3 regions of the Anoxybacillus kestanbolensis genome follow, and region 2 is predicted to be linked to each of the others. Evidence: riboswitches for the same ligand, from Rfam matches in the RefSeq annotation. Region 2 holds a riboswitch; each other region holds the start of a gene.

What was found. A riboswitch is a leader RNA that binds a small molecule or an ion and turns the genes downstream of it on or off. The one in region 2 is predicted to bind cobalamin.
Region 1: linked by a shared signal. The riboswitch ahead of BO219_RS05105 (ABC transporter substrate-binding protein) and the one ahead of metE (5-methyltetrahydropteroyltriglutamate--homocysteine S-methyltransferase) in region 2 are both predicted to bind cobalamin.
Region 3: linked by a shared signal. The riboswitch ahead of BO219_RS00445 ((2Fe-2S) ferredoxin domain-containing protein) and the one ahead of metE (5-methyltetrahydropteroyltriglutamate--homocysteine S-methyltransferase) in region 2 are both predicted to bind cobalamin.

Annotation. Positions count from the first base shown of each region.
Region 1 covers NZ_MQAD01000005.1:537,444-540,807, reverse strand. Annotated here, with positions in the region: gene BO219_RS05110 (ATP-binding protein) at 1-1,103, shown strand, start outside; cobalamin riboswitch at 1,171-1,362, shown strand; gene BO219_RS05105 (ABC transporter substrate-binding protein) at 1,478-2,434, shown strand; gene BO219_RS05100 (FecCD family ABC transporter permease) at 2,400-3,364, shown strand, end outside.
Region 2 covers NZ_MQAD01000028.1:23,258-26,621, forward strand. Annotated here, with positions in the region: gene metE (5-methyltetrahydropteroyltriglutamate--homocysteine S-methyltransferase) at 1-1,536, opposite strand, end outside; cobalamin riboswitch at 1,678-1,867, opposite strand; gene BO219_RS12420 (DMT family transporter) at 1,963-2,910, opposite strand; gene BO219_RS12425 (AraC family transcriptional regulator) at 3,031-3,364, shown strand, end outside.
Region 3 covers NZ_MQAD01000001.1:78,548-81,911, forward strand. Annotated here, with positions in the region: gene BO219_RS00435 (cobyrinic acid a,c-diamide synthase CobB) at 1-274, opposite strand, end outside; partial or broken gene BO219_RS00440 (cobalt-precorrin 5A hydrolase) at 271-921, opposite strand; partial or broken gene BO219_RS15085 (cobalamin biosynthesis protein CbiM) at 911-1,036, opposite strand; gene BO219_RS00445 ((2Fe-2S) ferredoxin domain-containing protein) at 1,033-1,398, opposite strand; cobalamin riboswitch at 1,543-1,724, opposite strand; gene BO219_RS00450 (LacI family DNA-binding transcriptional regulator) at 1,808-2,842, opposite strand; gene BO219_RS00455 (glycoside hydrolase family 31 protein) at 2,860-3,364, opposite strand, start outside.

The sequences.
Region 1 (3,364 bases), on a different contig from region 2:
CGATTGTTACTCATGATGAAATTGGGGAGCTGGCAATGGCATTTAATCAAATGGGGCGGCAACTGCAATTTCACATTAATGCGTTAAACCAAGAAAAAGAGCAATTGGCAAGCATTTTAAGCAGCATGGCGGATGGCGTCATTACGCTCAATCGAAATGGCGAAGTGCTTATTACAAACCCACCTGCCGACCGATTTTTACAAGCATGGTACTACGAACAAGGGCAGCGCGACGATTTATTACCCCTTCCTCCGCAAGTAAATGAATTGTTCAAAAAAGCGGTAACGGAAGAAAAGGAACAAGCTGCCGAAATCGCTTTACAAGGTCGCAATTGGGTCATTGTTATGACTCCGCTATACAATGGTAAAGTTATTCGTGGAGCTGTTGCGGTGCTTCGTGACATGACAGAAGAACGACGATTAGATAAGTTACGTAAGGATTTTATCGCAAACGTCTCGCATGAGTTGCGCACGCCGATTGCGATGTTGCAAGGATATAGCGAAGCGATCGTCGATGATATTGCGGCAACAGATGAAGAGAAAAAAGAACTAGCAAAAGTCATTTATGATGAATCGTTGCGCATGGGACGCCTTGTCAATGATTTGCTTGATTTAGCGCGCATGGAAGCGGGTCATTTAACGCTTCATCACGAACAAGTACCGCTCAAACCATATATAGAGCGCATTATTCATAAGTTTCAAGCGTTAGCGAAAGAAAAAGGAGTTCATTTGCTTGTTGAAATGAACGATGAGCTCATCGTTTCATTCGACCCTGATCGCATTGAACAAGTGTTGACGAACTTAATTGATAACGCTCTTCGTCATACAGATGAAGGCGGGGAAGTGCGCGTCATTGTCGATGCGGACGAAGAAGTAGTACGCATTTCTGTACAAGATTCTGGTTCAGGCATTCCAGAAGAAGATTTGCCGTTTGTGTTTGAACGTTTTTATAAAGCGGATAAAGCACGCACGCGCGGCCGATCGGGTACGGGATTAGGTCTTGCGATTGCGAAAAACATCGTCGAAGCGCATAAAGGAACAATTACTGTTCATAGCAAACTCGGAGAAGGAACGACATTTACATTTACATTGCCATTAAAATAGAAAAAATTTGTTGCTATTAACGATATTTTTCGCTATGATAGAAACGTAAAAATTGTTCGACAATTATATATGTCTGTTGCAAAAAGGTGTCGAACGGGCAACCTAGTAGACTTAATAGGGAATCTGGTGCAAGTCCAGAACTGTCCCCGCAACTGTAAATGCTGACGAAATGAAACGTGCCACTGTACAATTTGTACGGGAAGGCTTCAAAGTAGGATGACGCATAAGTCAGTAGACCTGCCTTTTTGCTTCGTCATTCGCGTCTTCGGGGAGTGAGACGACGAAACGACAAGAGGAGTAATTATCTTTTGTTGTTTCCAGCTCATTCCGTTTGGGGTGAGCTTTTTATTTTTATACATAAAAAAGGGGGAAAAATGATGAAATGGAAACATTACGTATGGCTTCTTGCGCTTTTGTTGACGCTCGGATTAGCGGCATGCAACAATAACGCAGAGCCAGCAAAAGAGACGAAGCAAGAAGCGAAAACGGAACAAGCCGCATTTCCAGTCACCATAAAAGATGCGGTTGGTGATGTCACGATTGAAAAAGAACCGAAAAAAATTGTTTCGCTTATTCCGAGTAATACAGAAATTGCGTACGCATTAGGACTTGGTGACAAAATTGTTGGTGTCAGCGACTTTGATAACTATCCAGAAGATGTGAAAAACAAAGAAAAAATTGGTGGTATGGAGTTTAATGTAGAAAAAATTATTTCGCTTCAACCAGACGTTGTGCTTGCGCATGCATCGAGTGCTCATAACTCTGAAGAAGGATTAAAGCAATTAAAAGATGCAGGCATTACAGTTGTTGTTGTACCAAACGCAACGTCGCTCAACGACGTATATGCATCGATTGAACTCATCGGAAAAGCGACAGGAAAAGTGAAAGAAGCGACAGATGTTGTACAACAAATGAAACAAAAAATTGATGCCATCGCTGAAAAGGCGAAAGAAGTGAAAGAAGAAGCGACCGTTTGGGTAGAAGTTTCTCCTGCTCCAGAAATTTATACAGCTGGAAAAGGAACTTTTATGGATGAGATGTTAACGATCATTCATGCGAAAAACGCAGCCGGCGACCAAGAAGGATGGCCGATGTTTACTGAAGAAGATGCGGTGGCGTTAAATCCAGACGTCATTATTACGACGTACGGTTACTATACACCGAACGCTGTCGAGCAAGTGCTCGCTCGCCCAGCTTGGAAAGAAGTTCCTGCGATTAAAAATAAACGCGTATACGATGTTAATTCCGATTTAGTTTCTCGTCCAGGACCACGTTTAGCTGAAGGGGTCGAAGAAATTGCCAAAGTCGTTTATCCAGACATTTTTAAATAACTATATGACTGCATCCATCATTGCGATCGTTGCACTATTATTAGGGATATCGATTGGATCACAATCGATTCCCTTTTCTTCTATATGGGACACGTTGTCGCATCATTTGTTTCATACACCGATGGACGTTCCCGCCACCATTTCGCAAATTATTATTGCGATTCGTGTGCCGAGAGTGGTGCTCGCCTTTTTGATTGGGGCGTCCTTAGCACTTGCTGGTGTAGCGTTCCAAGGGCTTTTAAAAAACGTTTTAGCTGATCCGTATACGATTGGAGTATCATCTGGCGCTGCTGTCGGAGCGGTACTCGTCTTCTTTTTTCAACTTCATTTGTCGTTTCTCGGACGCTTTACGTTACCGATCGTGAGCATTATGTGTGCGCTCGTGACATTATTGTTTGTTTTATTATTTGCTCGACTTGCAGAACGCAATATGGGAATTGAAACGATCGTTTTAATCGGCATTATCATGAATGCGTTTTTCGGCTCGGTTATTTCACTTATGGTTGCCCTTAGTGGTGAGGAATTGCGTCAAGTCATTAGCTGGCTCATGGGAAGCGTCGCGATGCGCGGTTGGTCATATGTTTCTTTATTTGTACCGTTTTTTATCATCGGTTCTCTCGGCTTATTTACACATATTCGCGAGTTAAACGCTTTTTCATTTGGCGAGCGAACAGCAGCAAACATTGGCGTACATGTGTTGCGAAAAAAGTTATGGATTTTACTTAGCGCTTCCTTGCTTACAGGCGCAGCGGTAGCTGTATCGGGCACGATCGGCTTTGTTGGGCTTGTCATTCCGCATATGACGCGTTTGATTTGTGGGGCAAATCACCGGAAATTATTGCCACTTTCTTTTTTGTACGGTGGCACGTTTTTAGTGTTAGCAGATGTTGTGGCACGAACGATTGTTTCACCGAGGGAATTGCCGATCGG
Region 2 (3,364 bases):
TGGGCGCACACAACGTGATCCATATGATTGCACCCAACCGTTTGTTGTGCATGCCATGCCTTGCAGTTTTTCACCGAAAAACTCCACCATATCTGTACGTTCAAATTCGCCATGGACAAGCACATCGAGCTGAAGTTGCTCTTGAATGTCGATCCATTTTGCGATTTCTTTCTTTATAAACGACTTGTATTGCTTGTCGTTCCATTCGCCTTTTTTCCACTTCATTCGAGCTTGGCGCACGTCGCTCGTTTGTGGGAAGCTTCCAATCGTCGTTGTCGGCAAAAGTGGAAGCTGCAAATGGGCTTGTTGTGCTTTTTGTCTTTCGCTGTAAGATGTTCGGTTTAATGGAACGGTTGTGATATCGTCTGTTTGTTTAGATTGACGGAACTTGGAAAAATAAACGTTTGTTTGTTCATCGTATTTGATTAGCTCGTCGATCGTTACGTTTCCGTTCATATACTCTGTCAACATACGTATTTCATCTAATTTTTCATCGGCAAATGATAAAGCCCCAGCAAGCTCCGTCGGCAATGCATGTTCATGTTTTGTCGTGACAGGAACATGCAGTAAGCTGCAAGACGGTTGAATGATCAGTTGTTCGGCAACGTTTGCTAAATGATGAAGGAGCGTTGCTTTTTGGGCAAGCGAGCTTTTCCATACATTGCGACCGTCTACAATCCCAGCAACTAATATTTTATCTTTCGGAAATCCGTACGTGTTTATGTTTTTCATGTTCTCGCCATCGTCATGCACGAAATCAAGCCCAATGCCTGCGACAGGTAAAGCAACGATTTCACGATAATGCGATACGCTATCAAAATATGTTTGTAAAATAAGGTTTATATTTGGTACATCGCGATGAAAAACTTCATATACATCACGAAATGCATCGACTATGTCATCGTCTATATCTTGAACGAGAATCGGTTCATCGATTTGGACGAATGACACGCCCGCTTCGCTTAGTTGTTTGAATAATTCCACATAAAGAGGAACTAATTGTGCGAGATGTTTGCGCCACTCGTGTCGCGCGTATTGCTTAGAAAGCAAAAGAAACGTAATCGGTCCAAGTAATACAGGCTTTGTTTCTAAATTGAATGTTTCTTTTACAAGCTTGTATTCTTTCAATAGGCGATTATCCACTAATTTCGGCTTCGTTTGCCCGATTTCAGGCACAATGTAGTGATAATTTGTATTAAACCATTTCGTCATTTCAAGCGCATGTTGCCCATTTGTCCCACGTGCCATTGCAAAATATTGCTCAAGCGTATCGTTTATTTGTTGAAATCGCTTGGGAATATACCCAAACATAAATGCGGTATCTAGCACGTGATCGTATAAAGAAAAATCTCCGATCGGAATGAGATCAATTCCTTTCTCAAGTTGTTTACGAATGGAATCGAGTCGAATCGTTTCCATTGTTTTTGTGAATTGATCTTTGTCTATTTGCCCATTCCAAAAAGATTCTAATGTTTTTTTCCATTCTCTTTTTTCACCAATGCGCGGATACCCTACATTTGAACTACGAATGAACAAGTTAAGCACCTCCAGTTATTTATATCCCAATCAAGCAAAAAAACCCTCTTCCAAACAGAAGGAGGGCATAGCTAGCTCGTATTGAGATACATGAAGTGCCTCAAGATCATATGTCCTCACTCCTCCCTATGACGCGTAGGTCGTAAGTGCATACAACAGGCAGGTCTCCTGACTTAGCTTCATCGCTGTTTATCTCCTTCCCATTTCAAATGAAACAGTGGATTGTGATAAACAGCTCTGCATCACAGTGGCGCGACCGTGTTGGACTTTCACCAAACTTCCCTTTTAAGATTCACAGCATGTGTGAACCACCTGTTGCGTGAACTTATTATGTTATTGTATAAAATTCAGAATAAACGAACTTTTTGTTTTTTTCAACAGAAATATTAATGTATTTTTACATAAAACATAAAAATAATGTAGTAATCACCCTAACGTTTGTGAATTTTTTGATTTGTATGCATATTGATGGTCAGCTATGGAGGATTTTTTATTTAATGCTATCAATAACATCATAGTAATAATGCAAGCTGTGCCAATCCATTGAAAAAAACCAAAAGGTTCTTTTAACCAAAAAACGGTTGTTAAAACAGCGGCGAGTGGTTCAATGTTGCCTAATAGGCTTGATTCTTTAGGCGAGAGACTTTGTAAGCTTTCGATATAAAACCAAAATGCAATCATTGTACCGAATATAATAACGAAAATTAAGTATAAGTACGTTTCTATGGTTAAGTGTTTAAAATCCATTTGCCAGGGTGGATGAACAAAGCTTAGTGCTAAGCCGCCAATCACCATGGACCAGCCGACAACGACAAGTGAATGATATTGTTTCAGTAAAGGAACAGCATATAGAGTATAAAATGCTAAAGCGATGCCAGATAAAAAACCCCAAACAATTGCGAGCAGTGGTACAGATAGTTGGGAAACAGAACCGTTTGTTAATAAGAAAAAGCAACCAACTAAGGCGAGCGAAATAGCCAATACATCTCTTTTTGTTATAGTAGCTTGTCTGTGAAAAACGGAGTAAATGATAATCATAACAGGTGCTAAATATTGCAATAATGTGGCGACAGCTGCGTTACCATGTTTAATGGAAGCCATATACGTATATTGAACAGCCAGCATACCGAGCAATCCGAAGGTAATCAATGAGATAACTGCTTTTTTCGTTTTCCAAACGGAAAATATTTGTGTGCGCTCTTCTTTCCTAACAAATTGAACGATTAAAAGTAAAAAACCAGCTACGAGTAATCTTGTCGTTACAAGCCAATCTACATCGATGCCATACTGAAAAAGTTTTTTTGATACAGTTCCCCCAATCCCCCAAAATAATGCTCCGGTGATGACTAAAAATAATCCTTTTTTTCTATTCATGATTCATTTTTCACCTCGGAATATAAAAATAGTACTATGATAGTTTGTATAATAAGACAAAATACATTATAAATCATACAAAGATTGAATAAAAAAATATCACTATATTGAGGTGATAGTGTGCAAATAAAGGATTTTATGGTTGATCGAAATTTAAAAGAATTAACTGAACATCGGACGGTTGCGTTGCCAGTTGCATGTTACGAGACAATTATTAATCAAAACGTTCATGGATATATACCGCTCCATTGGCATGACGAATTACAATTTATTCTCGTTATAAAGGGTCAATCCATTTTTCAAGTTAATGGGGAAAATATCGTTGTTGGAGAAGGAGAAGGGTTGTTTATTAATAGTGGCTGTCTGCATATGGCAAAAGATATGGATGATTCGAATTGTGCTTATATTTGCTTAAACGTTTCGCCTAGCTTTATACTGTCACAAGAACTTTATG
Region 3 (3,364 bases), on a different contig from region 2:
ATAGCCCCATGACCCCTTCAATAATGGAAAGATGCGCTCCTTCGCTTCCTTTCTTGCATACGTAGCGCACAATGTCTTCATTTCCCATCCAACTATCTAAATTGCGCGAACGCCTCCCTGTCACCGCCGTATGATATGTCGGATCAATGTAATCAGGTCCACATTTAAACCCTTGAACAACATAGCCTTTTTGTTTAAACGCACTCATTAAGCCGAGCGTTATCGTCGTTTTTCCAACACCGCTCCCAGTCCCAGCCACGACAATTCTTTTCACCGCTCTCCCTCCCATAGCGCAACGGAAATCGTCACATTCCCACTCTTTTTTTTCGTTAAAATAAGCTTTTGTTGTCCGCTATATCGCTTTGCTGCAGGTTCGCTTACACCATATGCCCCAGTATAGCGAAATACTGTTTCAGACGGTTCATCAATCGGAACGTCGTTTAATTGTTCGGGCGTATAAAAAATAAGCGGCCACCCATATTTGTTTGCGACGGCTAATAAACCTTCTTCATCTTTTTTCAAATCAATTGTACATAACGCTTTCACGCTTTTTAGCGAAAAACGAAGCTGTTGTAACGTATCGCAAATGACTTGTTCAATTTCTTGTGCGCTTGTCCCACGATTGCACCCGATGCCAATAACAATCACTTTCGGACGATACAACACTCCATGTTGTAAAATGGCTTGTTCCTCTTTCTCGAGCAGCCGATGCGTCACAACTAATGCTGCATCAGGCCTTGCTTTCAGCGCTTCCGCAATCGACCCATATGTACGAATGTTCGCTGGAAGCGGTGCATCATACGTCCACCAATGCCGCTCCCCTGATTCTTGTACAATCGCGACGTGTTGCTCGTTCACAACGGCAGCGCTCACAGGTGTTAAGTTTTCTTCGTTCTCCCACACCCATCCGAACGAGCGGCCAATGCCAAGGTAAAAATCCTTCCATAACGTGCATCGCATATACTGAAGGTGAAAGCGCAAATAAAACGTAGACAGTCAAGCATGTACAAACGATCCACCATGCGTTTCGCTTCATTTTTCTTTCCCCCTTGTCGCAACGCTATGTTCGGGCATAACAAATCCTGTATGTTCATACGTATACGTGACGTAATCGCGCAATATGTTCCCGTCACGTACATGATTGCGTACAATGTCCCTCCCTATTTGTTCATCAATCGTACGATACCAAACACCTTCTGGATAAACGATGACAACACATGCATCTTCGCAGCGACCGTTGCATCGTGTACGCGTCGTATGAACGCGCCCATGTAACTGCAACCGATCAATTTCATCGCGAATCGCTTGCGTCACCTCTTCCCCTCCTTTTCTCATGCAGCTTCCTCCGTTGCAAATAAGCATGTGATGTGTCGTTCCTTGTAAATTCCATGTTGCCATATATGTCGCCCCTTTTTTCAAAATAAAAAAGCACCCCTAGGCAGAGGTGCAGAAAAAACGAAAGATTCAAAAAATAGAGCATACGTCACTAAGCATATATAACGTCCATCGTTCCCGCACGTCTACCTATATTCCCGTAGGCAGCCGACGTATCGCAAGCAGGCAGGTCTCCTGGCTGAGGTTCATCATTTCGTTGCGCCTTCCCTAAAAATCAGTGGCATCCTGCAACAAAACTCCCCATCACAGTGGCGGGTACCGCGACGGCTTTGCACCGTTCTTCCCTTTTAAGCATACAGACGTATGCACCGTACTTGCTTATCGTATATTGTTTTTCAAAGAGCATGAATGTTAAGAATATAATACACCATTTTTTTCTTCTCGCCTAGTCCATTTACAAAAAAAGCGCCCTCTATTGAGAAGGCGCTTTGTAGTAGTCGCATGAAAATCGTTTCACGAGCGTATGTGGGATAATAATTCGTTTAATTGGCTCGTTCGGATTTTCAATTTGTTGTATTAAATTTCTTGCCGCTTCAAAGCCGAGTTGAAAAATGTTAATGTCTACCGACGTGAGCGGCGGACGAGAAATTTCCGATAAAAGTACGTTGTTAAAGCTGACGATCGATACATCTCCCGGCACGCTTAAGCCCATTTCCGCAAGCGTATTTAATACTCCAAGCGCCATTAAATCGTCGGCGACAACGAGCGCGGTTGGCGGTTCAGCAAGTGAAAGCAACTCTTTCATCGCTTCTTGTCCGCCTTCTTTTAAAAATTCCTCGTGTACAATGTAGTCTTTTCGATATGCAAGCCCTGCCGATTTGAGCGCTTTTTCATAACCGCGCAGACGATCCATCGTCACGATGAGATTGACGTTTCCACCGACAAATGCGATGCGCTCATGACCGAGTTCAATTAAATATTCCGTTGCCTCACGTGCCGCCCGTACGTTATCGTTATCAACGTGGGTAATTTCTTCCGCTTTTTTATGCGGTTTCCCAATGACAACGAACGGCACATCTTCTTTTTGTAAATACGCCATAATTTTATCGTTCGCACGCGAATAAAGCAAAATGACACCATCAACGCGCTTTCCTTGCACCATATGCACGACGCCATCATAAATTTCCGCTTCCGTTTCCCCTGTCGATAACTGTAACGCATATTGCCGATCATGCACCGCTTTACTAATGCCGCGAATGACTTCCGGGAAAAACGGATTTTGAAACGCTTTATCGGCCGAACTTGGCATGACGAGCCCGATTACTTGCGTCGATTTATTTGCTAAACTGCGCGCGATAAAATTCGGATGATAGCCAAGCTCTTTCATCGCCTCGCGCACTTTTTTCTTCGTTTTTTCACTAATGCGCGGGCTATCGGCGATGACGCGTGAAACGGTCGATGGCGCCACATTCGCGCGCTTCGCTACATCTTTAATCGTTACTGTCATAAAAAATCCCCCATCTCTTACAAAACAAACGTGTTTGTCGCCTCATCGATGATACATCGTTCTCCATTAACAACAATTGTAGACGGTACATCGCCAACAAATGCGACACGCAATTGCCAAGGTGGTTTGTACGCACCTTCTCGTTCTATCTCAAAATGAACCGCATCGTCCGAAAACGTCGCGCGAATATGCATGCGGACATATTCTCCTTTTTCGTACGCAAACGTCTCACCATCATCATCATAAATCGTATATGTCGATGTTCCTTTTTTCATTGTATACACATATAACGTCAACTGTTCATCTACAATCATCGTAGATGGCTTCGCTTCGGCGTGGGCAATCATCGCCCCTTCTTTTACGTATATTGGCAAACGATCAAGCGGTGCTTCGACAATATATCGCTGACCGCCTTCAAACACTTCTTTCGTCCAATAATCAACCCAGCGTCCTTCTGGAAAATAAACGATGCGATGCGTTGTATACGGACGGATGATCGGTGCAATCATCACTTGCTCGCCA